2 regions of the Clostridium sp. MB05 genome follow, and region 1 is predicted to be linked to the other one. Evidence: a T-box and tRNA genes for the amino acid it is inferred to sense, from the RefSeq annotation. Region 1 holds a T-box; the other holds one or more tRNA genes.

Region 1 (5,812 bases):
CTATCCCTATTGCTTTAACTTCATTTATATCTGTTCCTTCTAATACATCATCTATTGTTTTTAATAATTTCTCTAAAACTACACTCTCACCTTTATGAGCTTCTGTTTTAACGGTAACTTCTTTTATTATAGATCCCTCTAGGTCAACTAAAGCAGTATATATTTTAGTTCCTCCTAAATCAACACCTACTACATATTTCTTTTCCATTTCCATCCCCCTAGATATAAATTTAATTTTATTTCTCTTATATTATAAAAATAGTATATCATACAAGAGAAATTGTTTACAATAATTTAATGTTTTGTTTTACGCGAAAATTGCTAATCATTTTAAATTATCTTCATTTTTCTCTATAATTTAAAGTTTCGTGCAATCGGTTGCACTCACTCTTGAATTTTAATCTTTTGTATGGATTTTCTTTCTATTAATTTTGTATCTATTATGTATGAATTTTTCTCCATATCTCTATCTTCTAATTTATTTATTATAAGCTTTGTCGCATGAAACCCTAATTTTTCTGCATTTATATCTACTGATGATAATGGTACGTTTTGATACTCAGACATAGGTATATTATTAAACCCTACAATAGATATATTATACATATTAAGCTTATTTAAAGCTTCTTGAACTCCAAGTGCTAATAAATCATCAGTAGCTATTATGGCTGTTGGTTTATTTAATTTTAATATTTTATTCGTTGCACTGCTTCCATTTTTTTGTGTAAACTCTTTTCCTTCATATATCAAACTTTCTTCAATATCTATATTATTGTCAAGTAGTGCTTGCTTATATCCATTTAATCTATCTTTAGATACATTTAGATTTGATTTAGCTCCCACAAAACCTATTGTTCTATGTCCATAACTTATAAGTTTTTCTACTAATTTATACATAGCTTTAAAATTATCATTATCTACCCATAATACATTTTCTATATCATCTGGTCTCCCTATAACGACAAAAGGAAATTCCCTTTCCTTCAAATATTTTATAGAATCATCATCTTCTTTAGAATTTAATAAACAAATACCATCAACTAAATTACTGTCTATAAATTTTTCAAACCATTCTTTATCATTTTTTCCTTCTTGCTTAAAGGCATACATTATATAATAATTTTCTTTTTGTGCATATATGCTCATCCCCTTCATTGCTTGAACAAAAAATGGATTAGAAAATATATCTTCTGCCTCTTTTGGTAATATTACTGCTAAAATTCTAGTTCTATTATTAGCAAGGCCCCTTGCAATTATATTAGGAGTATAATTTAATTTTTTTATTGCTTCATTTACTTTTTCTTTTGTTTTATCACTTATTTTATCACTGTTCGATAATACCCTTGAAACTGTTGATGTTGCAACATTTGCTTCCTTAGCTACATCTTTAATTGTAACTTTCATCTTATTTTCCCCCTAAGAATTACTTAATAAGATTATAGTATATTTTAAATATAAAATAAATCTAAAATAAAAAAGCATCCAACTACTGTTAGATGCTTTCTGGCGGAGAAACCGGGATTTGAACCCGGGCGCCAGTTACCCGACCTACGCCCTTAGCAGGGGCGCCTCTTCAGCCACTTGAGTATTTCTCCACGTGCCTTCTATTGAAGTTTTATGGCGGAGAGAGTGGGATTTGAACCCACGGTACCCGCAAAGGTACGCCGGTTTTCAAGACCGGTGCCTTAAGCCAGCTCGACCATCTCTCCATATTCCGTCTTGCGACAAATATTATTATATCAAGTACTATATTTATTGTCAATTATTTTTTTAATTTTTTATTACATAATAAATATTAAAATAATACTTAACTATAATGAGCTAATACTTTAATTAAAAAGCATCTAAGAAAACTTAGATGCCTTTATGGCGGAGAGAGTGGGATTTGAACCCACGGTACCCGCAAAGGTACGCCGGTTTTCAAGACCGGTGCCTTAAGCCAGCTCGACCATCTCTCCATACTTCGTCTCGCGACAAATATTATTATAGCAATGACTTTCTTTATTGTCAATTATAAATTTACATATTTTTAAATTAAATAATAAATCTAATAAAAACAAATTTCTACCTCTTCATCCCCCGCTGAAATTACTGCTTATTAATCTAATAGTAAAATTTAAATAACATATATACTTAGAAAAATCAAACATATTACTTTCTTTTGCAATATATTCCATTACGACTTAATTTTATCTTTCAAATAAATAAGTAAAGACTAAATCTAATAGCATAGATTTAGTCCTTAAAATTAAAACTACTTAATTACCTTCATATTTCCCATGTATGGTTGAAGTGCAGTTGGAATATTTACTGAACCATCTTCATTTAAGTTGTTTTCTAAAAATGCTATTAACATTCTTGGTGGCGCAACAACTGTATTGTTTAATGTATGAGCAAAGTATTTTTTATCCTTAGCATTTACACGAATTTTTAAACGACGAGCTTGTGCATCTCCTAGGTTTGAACAGCTTCCTACTTCAAAATATTTCTTTTGTCTTGGTGACCAAGCTTCAACGTCTACTGATTTAACTTTAAGATCTGCTAAATCTCCAGAACAGCATTCTAAAGTTCTAACTGGTATATCTAAAGAACGGAATAAATCTACAGTATTTACCCATAACTTTTCATACCAATCCATACTTTCTTCTGGTTTACATACAACTATCATCTCTTGTTTTTCAAATTGATGAATTCTATATACTCCTCTTTCTTCTATTCCATGAGCTCCTTTTTCTTTTCTAAAACAAGGAGAATAACTTGTTAAAGTTTGTGGTAATGAATCTTCAGGTAATATAGTATCGATGTACTTCCCTATCATAGAGTGTTCACTTGTTCCAATTAGATATAAATCTTCACCCTCAATTTTATACATCATAGCATCCATTTCAGCAAAGCTCATAACACCCGTTACAACTTCGCTACGAATCATGTATGGCGGAATACAATAAGTAAATCCACGATCTATCATAAAATCTCTAGCATATGAAATTATTGCTGAATGAAGTCTTGCAACATTGCCCATTAAATAATAGAATCCATTTCCAGCTACTTTTCTAGCACTATCTAAATCTAATCCACTTAACTTTTCCATTATATCTGTATGATATGGAACTTCAAAATCTGGAACCTTTGGATCTCCGAAACGTTCAACCTCTACATTTTCGCTATCATCTTTACCGATTGGAACGCTTGGGTCAATTATATTTGGTAGAGTCATCATTATTGTCTTAACTCTTTCATCTAACTCAACTTCCTCAACTTCTAACTCAGATAAACGCTCTGAATTTTCAGTTACCTTCATTTTCATTTCTTCTGCTTCTTCTCTTTTTCCTTGAGCCATTAAAGACCCAATTTGTTTTGAGAATTTATTTCTATCAGCTCTTAAAGCCTCAGCTTGTTGTTTAGCTTCCCTAAGCTTTTTATCTAATTCTATTACCTCATCTACTAGTGGAAGTTTGCTATCTTGAAACTTATTTTTTATATTTTCCTTAACTATCTCTGGATTCTCTCTTACAAATTTTAAATCTAACATTATGTATGCCTCCTAATAATTTATATCTATTAATTTTTTTCAATAAAAAAAGAACCTTTCCCCTAAACAAGGGACGAAAGATTCCGCGTTGCCACCCTAATTAATAGCAAAAAATGCTATTCTCTTTAATAAATTTAACGGTTTAAGCCGTACTGCTCATCGCAGTCCCTCCAAGGTGGATTCATAACATTTTACTATCGATTCACACCAAACATCGACTCTCTTAAAACAAATATTGTTATTACTAGCCTCTTCAACAGTTTTATTATATTTATTCTTAATATATTATAAAATATTATGTATGTCAATATTTTACTAAGATGATTTTTATATATTATTTGTTTTTTGTACTATAATTATTCATCTAATATATCTTTTGTACATATTACGTCAATCCCAGTATTTAATATATTTTTGCAAATTATACTTCCTTCTTTAATTGGAGTACTAACATATATTCTAGCTAAAACTTTAGATAGCTCTATCCATAATGATTTATCTACTTCTTTATTAGTTCTAACTGGTACAACCTTATATTTTTCATTGCCCTTAATTCTAACTATTGATGTAAATATATCTTTATTATCAACTTTAGATTCTGAATTAAACATCCTTAAACTCCTTTATTCGGCTTGATATAATTTTAGAATTCTTAGAATCCTCAACTATATCTGTAACTTTTTTATCAAGCTCTCTAGCTAATATATTTACTATTTTTTCATAGCAGTAGGAACCATGACAACTTCCAAATCCAGATCCTGTTCTCCTCTTAACTCCCTCTACAGTTCTAGCTCCCAAAGGTCTTCTTATACAATCTACTATTTCACCTTCAGATATATTGTTACATACACATATAATCTTCCCATATCTTTTATCTACAGCTATTATTTCATTAGCTTCTTTTTTTCCAAGTTCTCTAAATTTATAAATTTCTCTTCTTTTATCAATAAAGTTTTTCTTTAATGTACAATTTAAATTATTAGCTATAGTATCACAAAGCATTTTTGCTATTGCTGGTGCTATAGTAATTTTCCCATAATGAGTGCCTGTTACTCTTATATATCCTTTATCTATCTCACTATCATCTATTACCATAGAATCTTTATTGTAACTTTCTCTAAATAAATTATTTATATTATTTTTATCTAAGTCTATTAATAAGCTATTTGCATACATTAAATTATCTTCTAAGCTAGTTTTTTCTGTACTTTTTATTCCTATTAACGATCCTGTAGTTGTTGTTGGAGTACTTAGTACAAAAGTATTTTTATCAAAAGTTTCTATTACTATTTTATTTAATTTATTTTTATAATTATCATCGACTAATAAATAACTCATATTTTTAAAGCAAGATTCATTATTATCTATTTCTTTATCTTCAACTTTTCCATTTTCTCTTATATAGATTTCATGAGGAATTGTATTTATAACAACCTTGCATGTAAATTTATTTTTATTGGTAGTTACTTTAAATCCTCTAGCTAAACTTTGTATATTTAAAACTTCTTCTTCTAGCCTAAAATTAACTCCATTATCTGAAGCCACTTCAGCATATGCAATAGCTAGATCATAAGGTGCTACTATTCCTATATTTTCAGAATATAATCCTTTTTTTATATTAGGATTTATATTGGGTTCTATATCATATACATCTTTATCATCTATTAAATAAACGCCGTCTATCCCTCTTTTTTTTGCTCTATCATACATCTCTTGTAATTTCTTAACACCATTTTCATCATTTACAACTCTTAAGGCTCCAATTTTCCTAAAAGGAACTTTAAACTTTTTACAAGTATCCATCATTATTGAATTTCCTATATATTCAAGTCCAGCCATTACATCATCAGATGTCTCTGATCCGTCATATACTATAGATGTATTTACAAATGAAATATCATCTGCTATATCATAATCTCTTTCTATTAATGCTATATTAAAATTATATTTTGATAACTCATATGCAACTGAACACCCTATTATTCCTCCACCTAATATAAGAATATCATAGTCCATAAATATTAAATCCTCCTAAACTCTATAATAAAAATCCTTTTTTCGATAATTCCATCTTTATTGCTTCAATGTTCTCTTCATTATCTGCAGCTATAGTATGAAGATGAACCCCATTAGTCAAATTTGAAAGAGGTTTAATATTTTTTCTTTTAAATTCACTTTCAAATTTATTTAAATCATTTAAGTTTTTTATCATTAAATTTCCTTTTATTTCACCATAGATAGGATGATCTATTATAACATCTTCTATTATACCACCATATT
Region 2 (5,812 bases), 1.9 Mb from region 1:
TATTAGAAATAATAAAATATTTAAATATAGAAAAGAGTATAGAGATTAGGAAGGAAAAAATCAAAAGCAATTTAATATATTTAGCAACTAATTGGCAGGGGTTAATTCCTGGACCTAAGTATGCTGTCATACTATTAATTTTTATTTTAGTATTCGCTATTCTTCGTGCAATTACCTAATTCATCTTTTAATAGAGTATTTTAATGATAAAGGAAGGTATAAGCCTTCCTTTATATTCTTTATACAAATAAAAAAACTCAGTATTTAAACTGAGTTTTTGTTGTCTTCTAGACTTATTTTTCTATTTAACTTTTTATTCAATAGTTTCTTCATAAGTTTCTTAATCTTGTTTTTAGGTAATCAGCCTTTACTTAAAATTTTCCTTCTTCTTTAGATGACGTATGTTGATCAGTTTTACCAATCTATTAAATACTGAATTCAATTTGATTTTTAACAGAGTATTGATTAATTATAATTAAAATTTAAAATACCTAGGTTTAAATAAATGGGAATTAATTGCATATTAATTCCTATTTTGCTTATTTAAAGCATTAAAATATGATAAAATATAAATAAATGTAACAAAATGTAATTAAGGAGACTCAACTCCTTTTGTCGTTGAGTAAGTTAGAAGTGTTAAATCAACCACTTAGGTAAGTTTGAAAGACTAAATTAAAGATTTAGATTCTCACTTAATAGCAATTTATTATAAATAGACATATAAGTTAATTTTAATAATTAAATTTATTAAAAGGTGGTGAATTTATGAAGGTAAAAAATATAAATAATGAAATGACTAATGAAATTAATATAAAAGAAAAAGAAATTCAGATAACGTCAGAATTAGATCAAAATATTATGCTAAATGATTTTGATGGAATTACATATAATTTACCTAGTTCAAATTCTGTAGATACAAGAATATTTGGCAGGTTATTAGAAGATAGCAGAGTTGTGGCAAGCTATAAGATGTATTGGTTACTAGGTATTCTTGAAGAAGTAAATTTAGGTAATGTTGAAATAACCTTTAGAAGAGTAATTGCAAGAATGATAACAGGGGCTTGGTATCCAACATTACAATATAGACTTTATTTTGGACAATTTGATAACTTAACAAAATCAATAGACTATATAGCAAGTGTTTATAAAAAGCCTACTAATATAAAAAGCCTACTAATATAAAAAGTCCAGAATTATTAGAGTTTATTTATAACAGTGAGGATAAAATTCTAAATAAGCAAATAAAAGAATTAACTTACCATGTGCCTTATAAGCTTTTAACACCTTTGTGGAACTTAGTACCTACCTTTAAAAATATAAACAGTAAAAAAAGCGATAAGCTTTTAAGATATGAAAATTACATAAATGATTTTTGTAATATGCAATATGAAGCCTTTTCTTTTATATGTGATAATAATAGAAAGAAAGATCTTGAACAATACGTAGACATGTTAAGGTTAGAAAATCCAATAGATTTTTATAAACATAAAGGTAAAGAGGGATTTTCAGAAAAATTAATATGAAGCATAGCTCCAATATATCAAATAGCCGTAAATCAAGGCTTTAGTGTTATTGATAAATTATAAATATCTAAGATTATAAAAAATAATACTCATATTATATTAATCATAAAGTTATTATACCAATGAATGCTTAAGATGATCTTATTTTATAAATATTTTCATTGTGATATTATATTATTAGTATTTATAGTGATGGGAGTGGTCAAAAATGCCAATGTTAAAATTTAAAGGTATAGAAACAGAAAATGTTTGTTCAATAAGTAAAAAATTAATAGACGAATTACAAGAATTAATTCAATGTCCAAGAGATTATTTTAGCTTGGCAGTTGATAAATCTGTATATATAAAAGATGGAGAAATTGTTAAAGGTGAGCCAGTAGTTGAAGTTTCATGGTTTGATAGAGGACAAGAAGTACAGGATAAAGCTGCAAAAATAATTACTAAATATGTTCATTTATTAGAATACATAAATGTGGATGTTATATTCTTTACATTAGATGAAAGTAAGTATTATGAAAATGGAGAGCATTTTTAATTAAAAAGTAAAGATAGCTATAAAAATATCTAAAGAAAATAATATGCTGTAGGAGTATTAAGAAAATGTATCTATATAAAATTAATGAACAAGAATTAAAAGAAGTTAAAGAAAAAGGATTTAATAAAGAAGTAGAATTACATAAACTATGTGAGAATAATTTAGAAAATATATTTGGATTGAAATTTATACAAAGAGAATTTTCTGTAAATGAATTTAGGCTTGATACATTAGCTTTTGATGAGATTACAAAATCTTTTGTAATTATTGAATATAAGAATACAACCAATTTTAGTGTAGTTGATCAAGGATATGCATATCTTGCTACTATGTTAAATAATAAAGCAGACTTTATTTTAGAATATAATGAGAAAATGAATGATGTTCTAAAAAGAGATGAAGTGGATTGGTCTCAATCAAGAGTTATCTTTATATCACCTAGTTTTACTCAATATCAAAAACAATCATTAAACTTTAAGGATTTGCCATTTGAGTTATGGGAAGCTAGAAAATTTGATGATGATATAATATATTTTAATCCAATTAAAGTTTCCCAAGGAGTTGCTTCAATAAAGACAATAGCGACTTCAAGCGAAGAGGTTAATACGGTAAATAGAGAAGTAAAGATTACAACAGAAGAGGATCATTTAGAAAGAGGAAATGAAGATATTGTTGAAATCTATGAAATATTTAAAGATTATATAATGAGTTTAGATAGCTCAATAATAATAAAAAGTAGAGGTGGATTTATAGGATTTGATTTACATAATAAAAATCTTGTAGGCATCCTAATTAATAAGACCTCTGCAAAGGTTTGGATTAATTCCAAATGGGGAGGTTTGAATGACTATAAAAATATTTTTAGAGATGTGTCTAAGATAGGACATTGGGGAAATGGTGATTATGAAATTACTATTAATGATAAGAAAGAATTGGAATATATATGTTTTATTATAAGAGAGGCTTATAATAAAAGATTTTAGATAAAGAAATTATTTTATGGATTTTAAAGTACAAACTTTTTTATTACGATTGGGGGAAAAGTATCACAAGTAACGGAGCGCTGTTTGATAAATTAATAGTCTTTATAGGAATAGATTTAAAAGTATGACTAAGTATATAATACTCATTCATGGAAAGAAGAAGTTTATATATTATAATATAAATGATATAATTGTGTTATACTATGGGGCGATGGTGTAATGGTAAAAACACACTGTAGAACAGAATAATAGTTAGGTTCGATTCCTAACCGCCAAAGGCTATAATTTTAAATAGATTGTAGTTTTTGGCGATTAGGAAACCTAAAGAGGTAGATATGTATCATAATCATTGTGACAATTTGAGGTACCTAAAAAAAGGCATAGATGTATTGAAGTCAGATTTAAATCAAAGTATATCTCAAGAAGATGAAATTAAAATAAATATATATAACAAACTTTTATCAGCTGTAGTTACGAGCTGGGCTGAAGTTAGGATTCTGAAACTTGTGAATGAACCAAATGGATTTACTGAACTTGAAAAAAGTTTTATTGAAAATAGAAAGTTAAGTTTAGAGCAAAAATGGAAAAAGTCATTAAGAATAGCAATATGTAAAGCATACAATATTAATTATCTAACACCTAATAATAAATTAATTAAAGATAATATTATTGAATCAAACCTTAGTGAGGATATGAAAATTAAATTTAAAGAGCTTAAAGATATAATAGATAAAGATTTAGTTCCATCAATAAACATAAGAAATAAAATAGCGCATGGTCAATGGAAATATCCAATATCTAATGACTTCAAAAATGTCAATATTGAATTAGAAAATGAATTTTATAATGAAAATATAATTATATTTTCATATAGAATTAATGTATTTGAAAAATTATCTCAAATTATTCATGATTTATGTGTATCAAAGCCAACATTTGAACGAGATTTTGATAGGTTATTTGCAAATATAAGATCTGAAAGAGGTCGTGATCATACAAAAGCATATGAAAAGCATTGTAGACAAAAAATTGAGAAATATAAGAAAAGAAAATCGATTAATAATTGAGAAAAATAATATTTATAGATTAAAGTAGTTAACCGTATCATTTACTTATGATACGGTTTTTATAAATACTGAAATAATAGTATATATTATATTGAGATAACTATAGCAGTATCCTGTTTATGAAATGGTGGCAAATTAGCTAAATACGATATAGTAACTATAGCAATTTAATTAAAGAAGAAATGGAGTAAAGTTGTTTTATAGAATTGGATGTATATGTTAAAATGAATATATAACATATTGTATTATTTTGGAGGAAAAATGATTACGTTGGATGATGTAAAAAAAGAGATTGCAAATTCATTAGCTCAAGAAAAAGCATATGGATTACCAGGTTTGTGTAAAAAATATGGTTTAGATGACGGTGATGAGAATGAAGCATTTGCAAGCAAAAGAGCTTATGTAACTAAGAGATTAGTAGGAAAAGATAAGAATTTTATTTTAGATTTAGGTAAAAAAGTTATGAGTGAATATCCTACATCTGAATTAGCTAGAGTTTTAGATAAGTTTTTTCCAAGTGGTGGATTTGCAATAAGTAGCATAACGAGAAATAAGCTATTAGTTAGAATAAATGAATTTGGAAAGCTTGAGGGAAAATTAGATATAGTTGATTTTCTAATTAGAGTGTTTGATATTAGAAATATACCTTCTAAAGAAGATTTTTTCGAGACCTTTGAATATGATGTGATTAGGCATATGAGGAATAATGACGATTGGGATTATCTACATTTATTAAAAGAAGAATTGGATTTAATCTATAAATCAGATAATGAATTTATATATTTTTTAGAGCAAATTGTACATCCATTCATTAGAGAGAAATCAAAGCAAATAGAGTATGTGAATATGATAAATCATTATATTGAAAAGGATGGATATAAATTGCTAAGTGATGATATTATATCTGATGAAGTGATTTATAAAGTAAAAGCCATAGAAAATAATGGTGTAAATGGACAAGTTAAAAATCTTATTTTTGCATCAGATGGACCTAAACCAGAAATTATAATATTAGATTCTTTAAATAATGATATAAGTATAGTAAAGAATGAGGAGCATTGTTTAGTTTATTGTAATAAGATAGGTAAAGAAGGATTAACCTGGGGAGAATTGGTTGAGTGGTGGAAAAATCTTAATACTATTAAAGAAGAAGGTATAGATATTGAGCAAAGATTATATAAAAGATTAGAGAAAACTTTAGAGGATGGTCCTGAAAAGAGATTTTTCTATTTATATTACAAAACATATAAAAAAAAGTTTGAAAAGAAATTACCGGTTTTAATTCCACAGGTATATTTACATTATGACCCGCTTACAATTAAACAATTAGGTGGTACTAAGAGATTAACTCATCAGAGGATGGATTTTTTAATGTTATTTTCTGATAGAGATAGGGTAGTTATAGAGATTGATGGAAAGCAGCATTATTCAAATGGGGATTCATCATCACCTAGGAAATACTCAGAAATGGTAGCAGCAGATAGAGAATTAACACTTAGTGGATATAAAGTTTTTAGATTTGGTGGGTATGAGTTTATTAAACAAAATAGTGATGATTTAGTAATAAAATTTTTTGATAAATTATTATCATATTATGGATTTGATATATAGCGTCAGAAGTTACTTACGCTATATTATTGTATCTTAGTAACATAAAGTTATTATTGTTAGACATTAGTTTTATTTTAATTAGGGGGATATGAG

The links. A T-box is a leader RNA that pairs with one kind of tRNA and senses whether it is charged. The one in region 1 lies ahead of serS (serine--tRNA ligase), so its partner is inferred to be a tRNA-Ser.
Region 2: it has a tRNA-Ser gene. The T-box ahead of serS (serine--tRNA ligase) is inferred to sense a tRNA for this amino acid. The anticodon was not compared.

Annotation. Positions count from the first base shown of each region.
Region 1 is NZ_CP174370.1:385,620-391,431, reverse strand. Features, by position in the region: gene ACH36K_RS01965 (ROK family protein) at 1-208, opposite strand, end outside; gene ACH36K_RS01960 (LacI family DNA-binding transcriptional regulator) at 385-1,404, opposite strand; tRNA gene ACH36K_RS01955 (tRNA-Ser) at 1,505-1,595, opposite strand; tRNA gene ACH36K_RS01950 (tRNA-Ser) at 1,619-1,709, opposite strand; tRNA gene ACH36K_RS01945 (tRNA-Ser) at 1,868-1,958, opposite strand; gene serS (serine--tRNA ligase) at 2,255-3,532, opposite strand; T-box leader at 3,599-3,798, opposite strand; gene ACH36K_RS01935 (DUF1667 domain-containing protein) at 3,889-4,143, opposite strand; gene ACH36K_RS01930 (NAD(P)/FAD-dependent oxidoreductase) at 4,136-5,548, opposite strand; gene ACH36K_RS01925 (transcription repressor NadR) at 5,571-5,812, opposite strand, start outside.
Region 2 is NZ_CP174370.1:2,464,360-2,470,171, reverse strand. Features, by position in the region: gene ACH36K_RS11480 (hypothetical protein) at 1-179, shown strand, start outside; gene ACH36K_RS11475 (hypothetical protein) at 766-1,182, shown strand; gene ACH36K_RS11470 (hypothetical protein) at 1,263-1,523, shown strand; gene ACH36K_RS11465 (DUF1904 domain-containing protein) at 1,732-2,058, shown strand; gene ACH36K_RS11460 (hypothetical protein) at 2,124-3,041, shown strand; tRNA gene ACH36K_RS11455 (tRNA-Ser) at 3,247-3,316, shown strand; gene ACH36K_RS11450 (hypothetical protein) at 3,347-4,108, shown strand; gene ACH36K_RS11445 (hypothetical protein) at 4,370-5,719, shown strand.